Regions from separate parts of the Actinocorallia herbida genome, predicted to be linked through region 2. Evidence: riboswitches for the same ligand, from Rfam matches in the RefSeq annotation. Region 2 holds a riboswitch; the other holds the start of a gene.
The links. Region 2 has a riboswitch for cyclic di-AMP ahead of EDD29_RS06590 (C40 family peptidase). Riboswitches for the same ligand answer to the same signal wherever they lie in the genome.

Region 1 (5,769 bases), 1.1 Mb from region 2:
TCGCGCACGACGCGCGCCGGCAGGTCACCGCCTCGGCCCGGTTCAAGCTCAGCACGGACCCGGGCCCGGGCGGCGCCGACTCCGCCGTCCAGTTGCAGTTCTCCCCGGACGGCAAGGAGCCCTGGCGGACCGCGCAGACGCTGCGGCCGGACCACGAGGGCCGGCTCGCCACGTCGTTCCGGCAGTCCACGCCCGGCTGGTGGCGGATGTACTTCCCCGGCACGAAGAACTACGCCCCGGCCACCACCAAGGTGATCAAGGCCTGGCGCTGGTCGACCTCCATCACCGGGCTCAAGGTCACCCCGCGCAAGCTCAAGGTCGGCAAGAAGATCACCGTGACGGGCGTGCTCAAGCGCTTCACGGCCAAGAGCAGGAAGAAGACGGTCCCCTTCGCGGGCCGCAAGGTCACCGTCATCTTCAAGTGCCTCAAGGGCGCCGCCTGGTACACCGCGGTCTCCGGCAGAACCTCGAAGAAGGGCACCTTCACCCTCAAGCCCAAGACCTGGTGCGACGCCAACTACCAGGTCGTCTTCGACGGCTCGGCCGACACCTTCCGCGCCTACTCCAAATCCGTCAAGATCGACACCAAGGGCAAGCCCCTGCTCTAGCCGTGTCGGCCACCGCAGACAGAATGAGGCCCGCTCCGGGACCCCGGAGCGGGCCTCATCGCGTCGGCAGGTCCCGGTCCACCAGCAGGTGGCAGTGGAACCTCGGCCCGCGCGTACCCCGGCCATCTGCTCCGCTGGGCCGATTCCGGCCGGACCGCGCGGTCGTTGTCCGCGTGGGACTTCGAGGTGATCCCCACGGCCATCTCCACCTGGTCGGCGGCCGGCGGGCCGCACCCCGGCCTAAGCGCCTCCTCGTGGGTCTGCGCGCAGGGAACGTCCACAGCCAGGGTAGGCGGAACCATGCCGAAGGACCCGGCCTCTTCGCAGGCGAGGCCGGGTCCTTCGGGGTGTAACGGGGTGCTTCGGGTCAGGCGCGCTTGGCCCGCGCGGCGGTGCGCTCGCGCTCCTTGGTGTCGAGGATGACCTTGCGGAGGCGGACGGCGGTCGGGGTGATCTCGACGCACTCGTCGTCCCGGATGAACTCCAGGGCCGCTTCCATGGAGAGCTTCTTCGGCGGGACGAGGCGGTCGAACTCCTCGGCCGTGGAAGACCGGATGTTGGTCTTCTGCTTCTCCTTGGTGATGTTGATGCTCATGTCGTCGTTGCGCGAGTTCTCGCCGACGATCATGCCCTCGTAGACCTCGGTGGAGGGGTCGATGAACAGGGTGCCGCGCTCCTGGATGTTGAACATCGAGTAGGTGGTCGCGACGCCCGCGCGGTCGGAGACCAGCGAGCCCGTCGGGCGGGTGCGCAGCTCGCCGAACCAGGGCTCGTACTTCTCGAAGACCTGGTGGGCGATGCCGGTGCCGCGGGTGTCGGTGAGGAACTCGGTGCGGAAGCCGATGAGGCCGCGGGCGGGCACCAGGAACTCCATCCGGATCCAGCCGGTGCCATGGTTGGTCATCTGCTCCATGCGGCCCTTGCGGACGGCCAGGAGCTGGGTGACCGCGCCGAGGTACTCCTCGGGGATGTCCACGGTGAGGCGCTCGACGGGCTCGTGCAGCTTGCCGTCGATCTGCTTGGTGACGACGCGGGGCTTGCCGAGGGTCAGCTCGTAGCCTTCGCGGCGCATGGTCTCCACCAGGATGGCCAGCGCGAGCTCGCCGCGGCCCTGGACCTCCCAGGAGTCGGGGCGCTCGGTCGGCAGGATGCGCAGGGACACGTTGCCGATGAGCTCGCGGTCGAGGCGGTCCTTGACGAGACGCGCGGTGACCTTGGTGCCCTTCTCGCGGCCCGCGAGCGGGCCGGTGTTGGTGCCGAGCAGCATGGAGATCGCGGGCTCGTCGACCGTGATGAGCGGCAGCGGGCGCACGTCCTCGGGGTCGGCGAGGGTGTCGCCGATCATGATGTCGGAGATACCGGCGATGGCGATGATGTCACCGGGGCCGGCGGACTCGGCGGGCTTGCGCTCCAGCGCGTCCGTCATCATCAGCTCGGAGATCTTGACCCGCTCGACGCTGCCGTCGTGCTTGCACCAGGCGACCTGCTGGCCCTTCTTGATCGTGCCGTTGTAGACGCGGCACAGGGCGATGCGGCCGAGGTAGCTGGAGGCGTCCAGGTTGGTGACGTGCGCCTGGAACGGGGCGTCCGGGTCGTAGGACGGCGCCGGGATGGTGCTGCGGATGACGTCGAACAGCGGCTCGAGGTCCTCACCGTCGGGCATGTCGCCGTTGCCCGGCTTGTTCAGGCTGGCCCGTCCGGCGCGGCCCGAGGCGTAGACGATCGGGAAGTCGATCTGCTCCTCGGTGGCGTCCAGGTCCATGAACAGCTCGTAGACCTCGTCGATGACCTCGGAGATCCGGGCGTCGGGCCGGTCGACCTTGTTGATGACGAGGATGACCGGCATCTTGGCGGCGAGCGCCTTGCGGAGCACGAACCGGGTCTGCGGCAGCGGGCCCTCGGAGGCGTCCACCAGCAGGACGACGCCGTCGACCATGGACAGGCCGCGTTCGACCTCGCCGCCGAAGTCGGCGTGGCCGGGGGTGTCGATGATGTTCAGGAGAAGGTCACCGTGGTGCACCGCGGTGTTCTTCGCCAGGATCGTGATGCCCTTCTCCCGCTCGAGGTCGTTGGAGTCCATGACGCGCTCGTCGACGGACTGGTTGTCGCGGAAGGCGCCGGACTGCCAGAGCATGGCGTCGACCAGCGTGGTCTTTCCGTGGTCGACGTGGGCGACGATGGCTACGTTGCGCAGGTCATCACGGGTGGCGATGGGCATGGAAGCACGCTCGGTTTCGTGTTGGGATTCGCCGCTTGGAGCAGATCGGATTCACTCACGAGCCGGCGGCGGCAGAACAGCGGTACTCATTGATTCTAGTGGGTTCCCGCCGATGCCAGGTGGGTCGGCCTTCCCGGGCTTCGCCTTGACCGTCCCTTTTCGCGCTATTTGTCACAGTTTGACGTCTTTCGTAAGCTGCGCGCGTGCCGAGTCCCCGCGCCTTGCGGGGAGCCGGGGACCCAAGTGTTTCCCCCGGGGTGAATCCGCTCCCCCAGCGGTAGGGCGTCCTCCCGCCCGAACCCGTCAGCTAACCCGGTAGGCCGCCGAGAGGAGAGACCCCCGTGAAGGGTGCCCGATTCACCTTGGCCACGGCCGTCCTGGCCGGCGCCACGACGCCCCTGCTGCTCGCACCACCGGCCCAGGCCGCCCCCGTCGTGCCGGCGCCGAGGCCCGCCGCCGACACGCTCCAGAAGCGCCTGGACGGCCTTGAGGACCACGTCGCGCAGCTCGACAAGGAGCTGGCCGCGGACCAGAAGGCCGTGCTCGCCGCCCAGAACATAGCGCTCGCCGCGACTACCGAAGCCGACCTCCGGCGCGCCGAGCACCAGGACCTCGCCGACCAGGTCGCGGCGGTTCCCCCACCCGTCAACCTGCTCCAGGCCGCCTTCCTCCGGATCACCGGATCGCCCGCCGACGAGCTGACGGCGCGCAGGGACGCGGCGGCCCGGGTCGCGGACGACGCCTCGGACGCAGAAGGCGCCGCCCGGGCACGGCTCCAGGAGACCGTCCACAGGGTCGCGGAGACCCGCGGCGAGCGCGCCACGACGACCGCGCGGATCACCACGGTCAAGGCCGATCTGCGCGACGCCTACACCTACCAGGGCGTCACCGTGTGGGGCGGCGGCACCGCCGCGGTCGCCACCCGCCACGCCCTCGACCAGCTCGGCGACCCCTACGTCTGGGCCGCCGCGGGACCCGATTCCTTCGACTGCTCAGGGCTCGTCGTCTGGGCGTACGCGCAGGCCGGGAAGCCCGGCCTGCCGCACTTCACCGGTGCGCTCTGGGACCAGGGCACGAAGATCACCAAGGACCGGCTCAGGCCCGGTGACCTCGTGTTCTTCAACCCGAGTCGAAGCCACGTCGGCATCTACATCGGCGAGGGCAAGTTCGTGCAGGCGCCCTCCACCGGAGATGTTGTCAAAATCACACCGCTGGCGGACCGCAGCGACTTCAACGGAGCCGTGCGGGTCTAGCCCGACTCGTCGAGCGCGCGGTCCTTTTTCGGGCCGGGCAGCAGGTGCGGGCGGACGGCGTCGACCACCGGCAGATCGCCGGGCAACCAGGCGACGTCGTCCAGCTCGTGCGCGCCCAGCCAGCGCAGCGCCGAGTGCTCCAGCGCCGCCGGACGGCCCGCGATCAGCCGGGCCGTCCACACCCGCAGCACGCCCGCCTCGCCTATCGGCCAGTCCCCGCCGATCCGGTCGAGCAGCTTGACCGTCACCGCGAGCTCCTCGCGGCACTCGCGGATCAGCGCCGCCTCGTCGGACTCGCCCGGGTCGACCTTCCCGCCGGGCAGCTCCCAGCCCCCGGCCAGGGACGACGGGGCGGCCCGCTGGGCCGCCAGCAGCCGCCCGTCCTCGATGATCGCCGCACCCACCACGACCTGGGCGCCTCGCTCAGCCAAATCGGATCCTCCTCACACGGCGGGACGCCCGCAGCACTTCTTGTACTTGGCGCCCGACCCGCACCAGCACGCGTCGTTCCGTTCCGGCGGCCACGGGATCAGCTCCCCCTCCGGGGTGAAGATGCGGGCGGACAGGTCGGCCCGCATCCCGCGTTCGATCTCCAGCTTGTCCGTCCCCGGGTGGACGTAGCGGGGGCCCGTAGGCAGCCGCTTGCCCGGGACCTCGTACCCGGTCTGCGGCAGGTACGCGCCGACGACCGCCTCGAGCTGGGCGTCGGAACCGCCCAGCCGACGGAAGTGGCCGCGCAGCACCAGCACCAGATCCGGGTCCCAGCCCTCCACCACGCCGCGGCTGAGGTCCTCGGCCAGCCAGCGGACCGCCGTCGCCCGGTCGCCGAGGTCGCCCGCGAGCACCAGGGTGTTCATCAGCCCCTCGAGCGGCTCGACCTGGCCCCGCAACTGCTCCAGGAGGTCCCGCGCGGTCTCGGCGTCACCGTTCAGCGCGTGCAGATGCGCGATCGCGCCGAGCTCCTCCAGCCGCGCCGACTCGTCGACCTCGATCAGCCGGTAGGCCGCCGCGATCGCCTCCTCGTACCGTCTCAGCGAGGTGAGCTGGTCGATCAGCTCGTCGAGGTACTCGGGCACGGTCTCGTCGCCCTTGGCGCGCGGGTCGTCGAGGGCGCGCAGCAGCAGGTCGACGACCGCCTCGCGGCCGCCGACCTCGGCGGCCTCCTCGAGCGCGTCGTCCAGGTCGAGCGGGTGAAAAAGGTCATCGGACAGCACCCGCCCAGTCTGCCAGAGCCCGCCGCGCAACCCGGCCCGCGGCGGGCCGCGCCCTAGCCGAGCGCCTGGATCTGCGCGATGACCGCGTCGTTGGCCAGCGGACGGGTGAAGCCCACCATCGTCGAGACCCGGTAGGGGAACACGCCGATCGCCGGACTGCACTTGGTGCAGCGCGCGACGATCATCTTGTTCTCGCCGATCACCATGCCGACGTGCCCCGGCCGTCCGGGCGCGTTGTTCGGGCCCGACGAGAAGAAGACCAGGTCGCCCGGCTGCTCCTCACCGTCCTTGACCCGCACGCCGAACGGCCACTGGTCGAACGTGACGCGCGGGATCGTCAGGCCCGCCTCCTTGTAGGCCATCTGGATCAGGCCCGAGCAGTCGTAGCCGTCCGGGCCGGTGCCGCCCCAGATGTAGGGCTTGCCGCGCTGCGCCAGGGCGAAATCGATGATCGTCTGGATGAGGGAGTCGGCGTA
Region 2 (5,769 bases):
CTGCTCGCCACATCGGTACTCGCCCCAGGAGCCCTCATCGCGGTTCCGGCGCAGGCAGCCGCGGTCGAAGCCACGACCACGGAGCAGAAGGCCACCAAGAAGAAAAAGAAGACCTGGGCCCAGCGCAAGAAGATCGCGCAGAAGGCCCTGGCCTGGGCGAAGAAGAAGAAGGGCAAGCCGTACGTCTACGGCGCGGCGGGCCCGAACTCCTTCGACTGCTCCGGACTGGTCGGCTACGTCTACCGCAAGGCGGGCGTGAAGCTGCCGAGGACCACCACCTCGATCTACGCCCACTTCGGGCGAAAGATCAAGTGGAAGGACCTCTACCCCGGAGACCTCGTCTTCTTCTACGGAGGCCGAAGCCATGTCGGCATCGTCTCCAAGGTGTCCGGCAACAAGGTGTGGATGATCCACTCTCCCCGCACCGGTGACCACGTTCGTCAGGTACTGCTCGACAGCTACCGCAAGCAGAACTTCAACGGAGCCGTGCGCCCCTACTAGGCCACGGATCCGACCCACGGCCGATCCCTCCCGGGATCCGCCGCGAGCCTCATCAGTCAAATGCACGCGGGATCGGCCCTCGAACATGGGGGCCGTCCTCCCGCCGAGTCCGCGCCCAGCGCGGAGCCGGGGACCCACTCGCCGATCAGCGATCGGCACGGGGTGAATCGGTGGCTTGCCACCGTAGGGCTATTCCAGGCCCGAATCCGTCAGCTAACCCGGTAGGCGGCATGGAAACAGGAGTTGAAGCAAACTATGTCCGGTCGTCACGCCAAGCAGACCGCCCTGACCCTCAAGCTCACCGGTGGCTTCCTCGCCGCCAGCCTCCTCGGCAGCACCTTCGGCGCCGCAGCGCACGCCAACACGGTCGAGGAGAATACGAAGACCTCCTCGGAGGTCACCGCCTCCGCGCTGAACCTCGCCGGCCTCAGCGGCGTCAGCAAGGGCGGCCTGTCGGCCATCCAGGTCAAGCTGGACGACAAGTCCAAGGCCTCGTCGAGCACCACCTCCGAGGACCGCGCCGGCGCCCAGAGCTCGCGTGACAGCGACGAGAAGCAGGCCATCGCGGGCGTCACCGCCAAGCAGTTCGTCGCCGAGGCCAAGACCCAGCTGGGCCAGTCCGAGGACGCCAGCGGCGAGACCAAGTTCGGCGAGTGGTACGCCGACACCGACCGGGCCGGCGAGACCGTGGCCCGCGACGGAGGCAGCCGCTCCGCCTACCTCGACGCCGAGTGGTGCAACATGTTCGTCTCCTGGGTCGCCGAGCAGACCGGCATGAAGGACACCGTCGGCCAGGACGCCTGGACCGTCGCGCACGCGAAGTGGTTCAAGGAAGAGGGCCGCTGGGGCACCACCCCGAAGCCCGGCGCCATCGTGTTCTTCAACTGGAACGGTGAGAAGGACCTCGACAGCATCGTGCACGTCGGCATCGTCGACCACGTCGACGACGACGGCACCATCCACACCGTCGAGGGCAACACCGGCAACAAGGTCCAGGAGAAGGTCCGGGACGCCAGCCAGATCGTCGGGTACGGCTACCCCGAGTACAAGAGCTGACGGCTCGCGTACTGAAGCCGATCAACCGAAAGGCCCCGGTGCCTCGGAATCCGGGCGCGGTCATAGGATCGCTGCCCATGGAGTCCGACGCACCGGGGCCTTCGCGCGTCCGCACCCGCCGCGCGGTGCTGCGCGCCGGGGCGCTGACGGCGGCGGCCGGGCTGCTCGCGGGCTGCCGCGCCGACCCCGCGCCGACGGCGACGGATCCGGCCACCGGCGCGGTGAAAGCCCTGCTCGAAGCCCGGTCGGCGGCCGTGCTCGCGAAGGACAAGCCGGCCTTTCTGGCCGCGGTGGACCCTGCCGAGCCCGGGTTCCTCGCCCGCCAGGAGGAGCTGTTCGCGGTGCTCGCCGCGCTGCCCCTGGCGTCGTGGCGGGAGACCGTCGAGTCCTTCGACGGGACCCTCGCGCGGGTCAGGACCGCCCACTCCTACGCCGGTTTCGACACCGCCGAGGTGGTGCGGACCGCTTATCTGCGGGTGGGCCCGTCCGGGCTCACCGGCGATGGTGGCGACGGGCACGCCGACGACCCGCAGATCTGGTCGCGCGGGCCGGTCACGGCCGTCCGGGGGGAGTCCTGCCTCGTGGTGGGGGCCGGGCCGCTGGACCAGGTGGCCGCGGGGCTCGACCGGGCCGCCCCGGCCGTCACCGCGGTCGTCGGCCGCGACTGGGCGCGCAAGGCCGTCGCGCTGGTCCCGGTGGACGGCGAGCATGCCAGGGCCCTCGCCGGGGACCGGGACCTCGCCGAGATCGCCGCGCTGGCCGCGGCCCCGCAGAACGCCGACGGGAGCCCGCCGCCCGCCCGGATCCTGGTCTCGCCCGAAGCCTGGCCCCGCCTCAGCGCGCTGGGCCGCCGGGTGGTCCTCACCCACGAGCTGACCCACATCGCCGTGGACGCGGCCTCCGACACCACGACGCCGCTCTGGCTCGTCGAGGGCTTCGCCGACTACGTCGGCTATCTGGACTCCGGCGCCGCGGACCGCGCCGCCGCCGCGGAGCTCGCCCGCGAGGTCAAAGCCGGAAAACTGCCTTCCGCGCTGCCCGGCCACGACGCCTTCGCGGGCTCCTCGCCCCGTCTCAGCCAGTCCTACCAAGAGGCCTGGCTGGCCTGCCGCATGATCGCCGAGACCCACGGCCGGGACAAGCTCGTCGCCCTCTACCGCGCCGCCCGCACCCGCCCCGAGCAGGACGCGCTACGCGACGTCCTCGGCACCGCCGACATCGTCCCCGCCTGGCGTTCCTACCTGCGCGCCCACCTGAGCTGACCCGCACCCCCCACCGGCCTGTCCCCACGCGCCCGATGCCGGACCCTCGGAGGGCCCGGCTTCGCCGGAGGCTCGTCTCCGGGCCGGAGCGGGTGGGGCGCGGGGCGGTATGGGCGGGTCCGGGGCATCGCCGGGGTGCTGGCATTGTTGGGGTGCGATGAAGAGCCTCATAGTGACCAATGACTTTCCGCCGCGTGCGGGGGGGATCCAGCAGTTCGTCCACCAGCTCGCGCTGCGCAGGCCCGAGGACTCGGTGGTGGTGTACGCGCCGCGGTGGAAGGGCGATCGGGCGTTCGACGCGGCACAGCCGTTCCCGGTGGTGCGGCACCCGACGTCGCTGATGCTGCCGGAGCCGTCGGTGCTGCGCCGGGCGCGCGAGATCGCGCGGGCGGAGGGGTGCGACACCGTGGTGTTCGGCGCGGCCGCGCCGCTCGGACTGCTCGCGCCCGCGTTGCGCCGCGCGGGCCTCGGGCGGGCCGTGGGGATCACCCACGGGCACGAGGCGGCCTGGGCGCAGCTGCCCGCCGCGCGCGGCCTGCTCCGCAGGATCGGCGACGGGCTCGACGTGCTCACCTACCTCGGCGACTACACCAGGTCCCGGATGGCCGCCGCGCTGTCCCCGCAGGCCGCGGCCCGGATGACGCGGCTCGCCCCGGGCGTCGACGAGTCGGTGTTCCGGGCCGGGGCGGGCGGCGCGGAGGTGCGCAAGCGCCACGGGCTCGACGGGCGGCCGGTGGCGGTGTGCGTGTCGCGGCTGGTGCCGCGCAAGGGCCAGGACACCCTCATCCGGGTGTGGCCCGCGGTGCGCGCCCGGGTGCCGGACGCGATGCTCCTGCTCGTCGGCGGCGGCCCCCACCGGGCCGAGCTGGAACGGCTGGTCGACGAGGCGGGGGTGCGCGGCTCGGTGGTGTTCACCGGCGCGGTGCCGTGGCGCGAACTGCCCGCCCACTACGACGCGGGCGACGTGTTCGCGATGCCGTGCCGGACCCGGCGCGGCGGCCTCGATGTGGAAGGGCTCGGGATCGTCTACCTGGAGGCGTCGGCGACGGGCCTCCCGGTCGTCGCGGGCGATTCCGGCGGGGCGCCCGACGCCGTCCTGGAGGGCGAGACCGGGACCGTGGTGCCGGGCCGGTCGCCCGGCGCGGTGGCCGACGCGGTCGCGCGGCTGCTCGCCGATCCGGCGGCCGCCCACACGATGGGGGAGCGCGGCAGGGCCTGGGTCGAGCGCGAGTGGACCTGGTCGCGCCAGGCCGAGAGGTTCGCCGCGGTCCTGGAGGGCCGCCCGCCCGCTTGACGCACGGGCTCCGACGCTCGGGCCTGACGGCACGAGGACGCCGGCGCTCACGGGGAGCGCCGGCGTCGTGGTCGTGCGGCCGGGAGGCGGTGCGCCTCCCGGGTGGCCAGAGGGTCAGCGGCCCTGGCCTCGGCGCAGCGGGAGGGACTTCTTGGCCGCCGCGTGCCTTCCCGTCTTGGCCTGCGTCGTCGTCTGGCGCTGCTTGTTGCGCGCCGAGCGCCGCCGGTCGTTCTGGGTGCCCTCTTCGATCTCGTTGCGTGATAGCCGGGCCATCGCTGGTCAACCCCCTTCACGGACGGTCACGGAAACCATCCATCGGTTGACACTCAGTATTGATGGGGATGAACCAGGGCGGAACCGGCGAAAGGTAGATCCTGGGTACGTCCTGTCCGGGACTACCGGTAGATCTCCTCGATCACCGGCGCGAAGCCGGTGACGACCAGGTGCCGCTTCACCTTGAGAGACGGGGTCAGGTAGTCGTTCTCGACGGTGAAGTCGTCGGGCAGGATCTTGAACTTCTTGATCTGCTCGGCGTGCGACACCGACAGGTTCGCCGACTCGACCGCCTTGGCGATCTCCGCGATGACCTTGGGCTCCTCGGCCAGCTCCGCGATCGACTTGCCCGCCAGGCCGTGGGAGGCCTGCCACGGCTCGATCGCCTCGGGGTCGAGGGTCACCAGGGCGGCGACGAACCGCTGCCCCTCGCCGACCACCAGGCACTGGCTGACCAGCGGGTGCGCCCGGACGCGGTCCTCCAGCGGGGCGGGCGCGACGTTCTTGCCGCCCGCGGTCACCAGGATCTCCTTCTTGCGCCCGGTGATCGACAGGAAGCCCTCGTCGTCCAGGGCGCCGAGGTCGCCGGTGTGGAACCAGCCGTCCTCGATCGCGTCCTTGGTGGCCTGCTCGTTGTTCCAGTAGCCGGGGAGCACGCCGATGCCCTTGGCGAGCACCTCACCGTCCTCGCCGATCCGGATGGACGTGCCGGGCAGGGGTCGGCCGACCGAGCCGATCTTGATGTGCCGCGGGGTGTTCACCGACAGGGGCGCGGTGGTCTCGGTGAGGCCGTAGCCCTCCAGGATGGTGATCCCGACGCCGCGGAAGAAGTGGCCGAGCCGATCGCCGAGCGCGGCGCCGCCGGACACCGCGTGGGTGACGTTCCCGCCGACCGCCTCGCGCAGCTTGCCGTAGACGAGCCGGTCGAACACCGCGTGCTTGACCTTGAGGCCGAGGCCGGGTCCGCCCTGGGCGTCCAGGGCGCGGCTGTAGGCGATCGAGGTCTCCGCGGCCTTGGCGAAGATCTTGCCCTTGCCGCCGGTGATCGCCTTCTGCTCGGCGCCGTTGTAGACCTTCTCGAACACGCGCGGCACGGCGAGCAGGAAGCTCGGCTTGAAGGACCCGAGGTCGTCCAGGAGGTGCTTGATGTCGGGGCTGTGCCCGAGGACCACGCCGGACTCGATCACCAGCACCTGGATCATCCGGGCGAAGACATGCGCCAGCGGGATGAACAGGAGGGTCGAGCCCTGGGCGTGGCCGAGGATCTCGTCGAGCTCGCCGGCCCGCGCGTTGCGGCACAGTTCCACGAAGTTGCCGTGGGTCAGCTCGCAGCCCTTGGGGCGGCCGGTCGTGCCCGAGGTGTAGATGAGGGTGGCGAGATCG

Region 1: another riboswitch for cyclic di-AMP. It lies ahead of EDD29_RS01590 (C40 family peptidase); the one in region 2 lies ahead of EDD29_RS06590 (C40 family peptidase).

The regions. Positions count from the first base shown of each region.
Region 1 covers NZ_RJKE01000001.1:288,871-294,639, reverse strand. The annotation lists gene EDD29_RS01600 (hypothetical protein) at 1-608, shown strand, start outside; gene typA (translational GTPase TypA) at 976-2,826, opposite strand; cyclic di-AMP (ydaO/yuaA leader) riboswitch at 3,021-3,163, shown strand; gene EDD29_RS01590 (C40 family peptidase) at 3,168-4,079, shown strand; gene EDD29_RS01585 ((deoxy)nucleoside triphosphate pyrophosphohydrolase) at 4,076-4,510, opposite strand; gene EDD29_RS46650 (SEC-C domain-containing protein) at 4,523-5,293, opposite strand; gene EDD29_RS01575 (C40 family peptidase) at 5,347-5,769, opposite strand, start outside.
Region 2 covers NZ_RJKE01000001.1:1,385,603-1,391,371, forward strand. The annotation lists gene EDD29_RS06585 (C40 family peptidase) at 1-501, shown strand, start outside; cyclic di-AMP (ydaO/yuaA leader) riboswitch at 593-744, shown strand; gene EDD29_RS06590 (C40 family peptidase) at 757-1,557, shown strand; gene EDD29_RS06595 (hypothetical protein) at 1,635-2,819, shown strand; gene EDD29_RS06600 (glycosyltransferase family 4 protein) at 2,977-4,113, shown strand; gene EDD29_RS45285 (hypothetical protein) at 4,228-4,386, opposite strand; gene EDD29_RS06605 (AMP-dependent synthetase/ligase) at 4,509-5,769, opposite strand, start outside.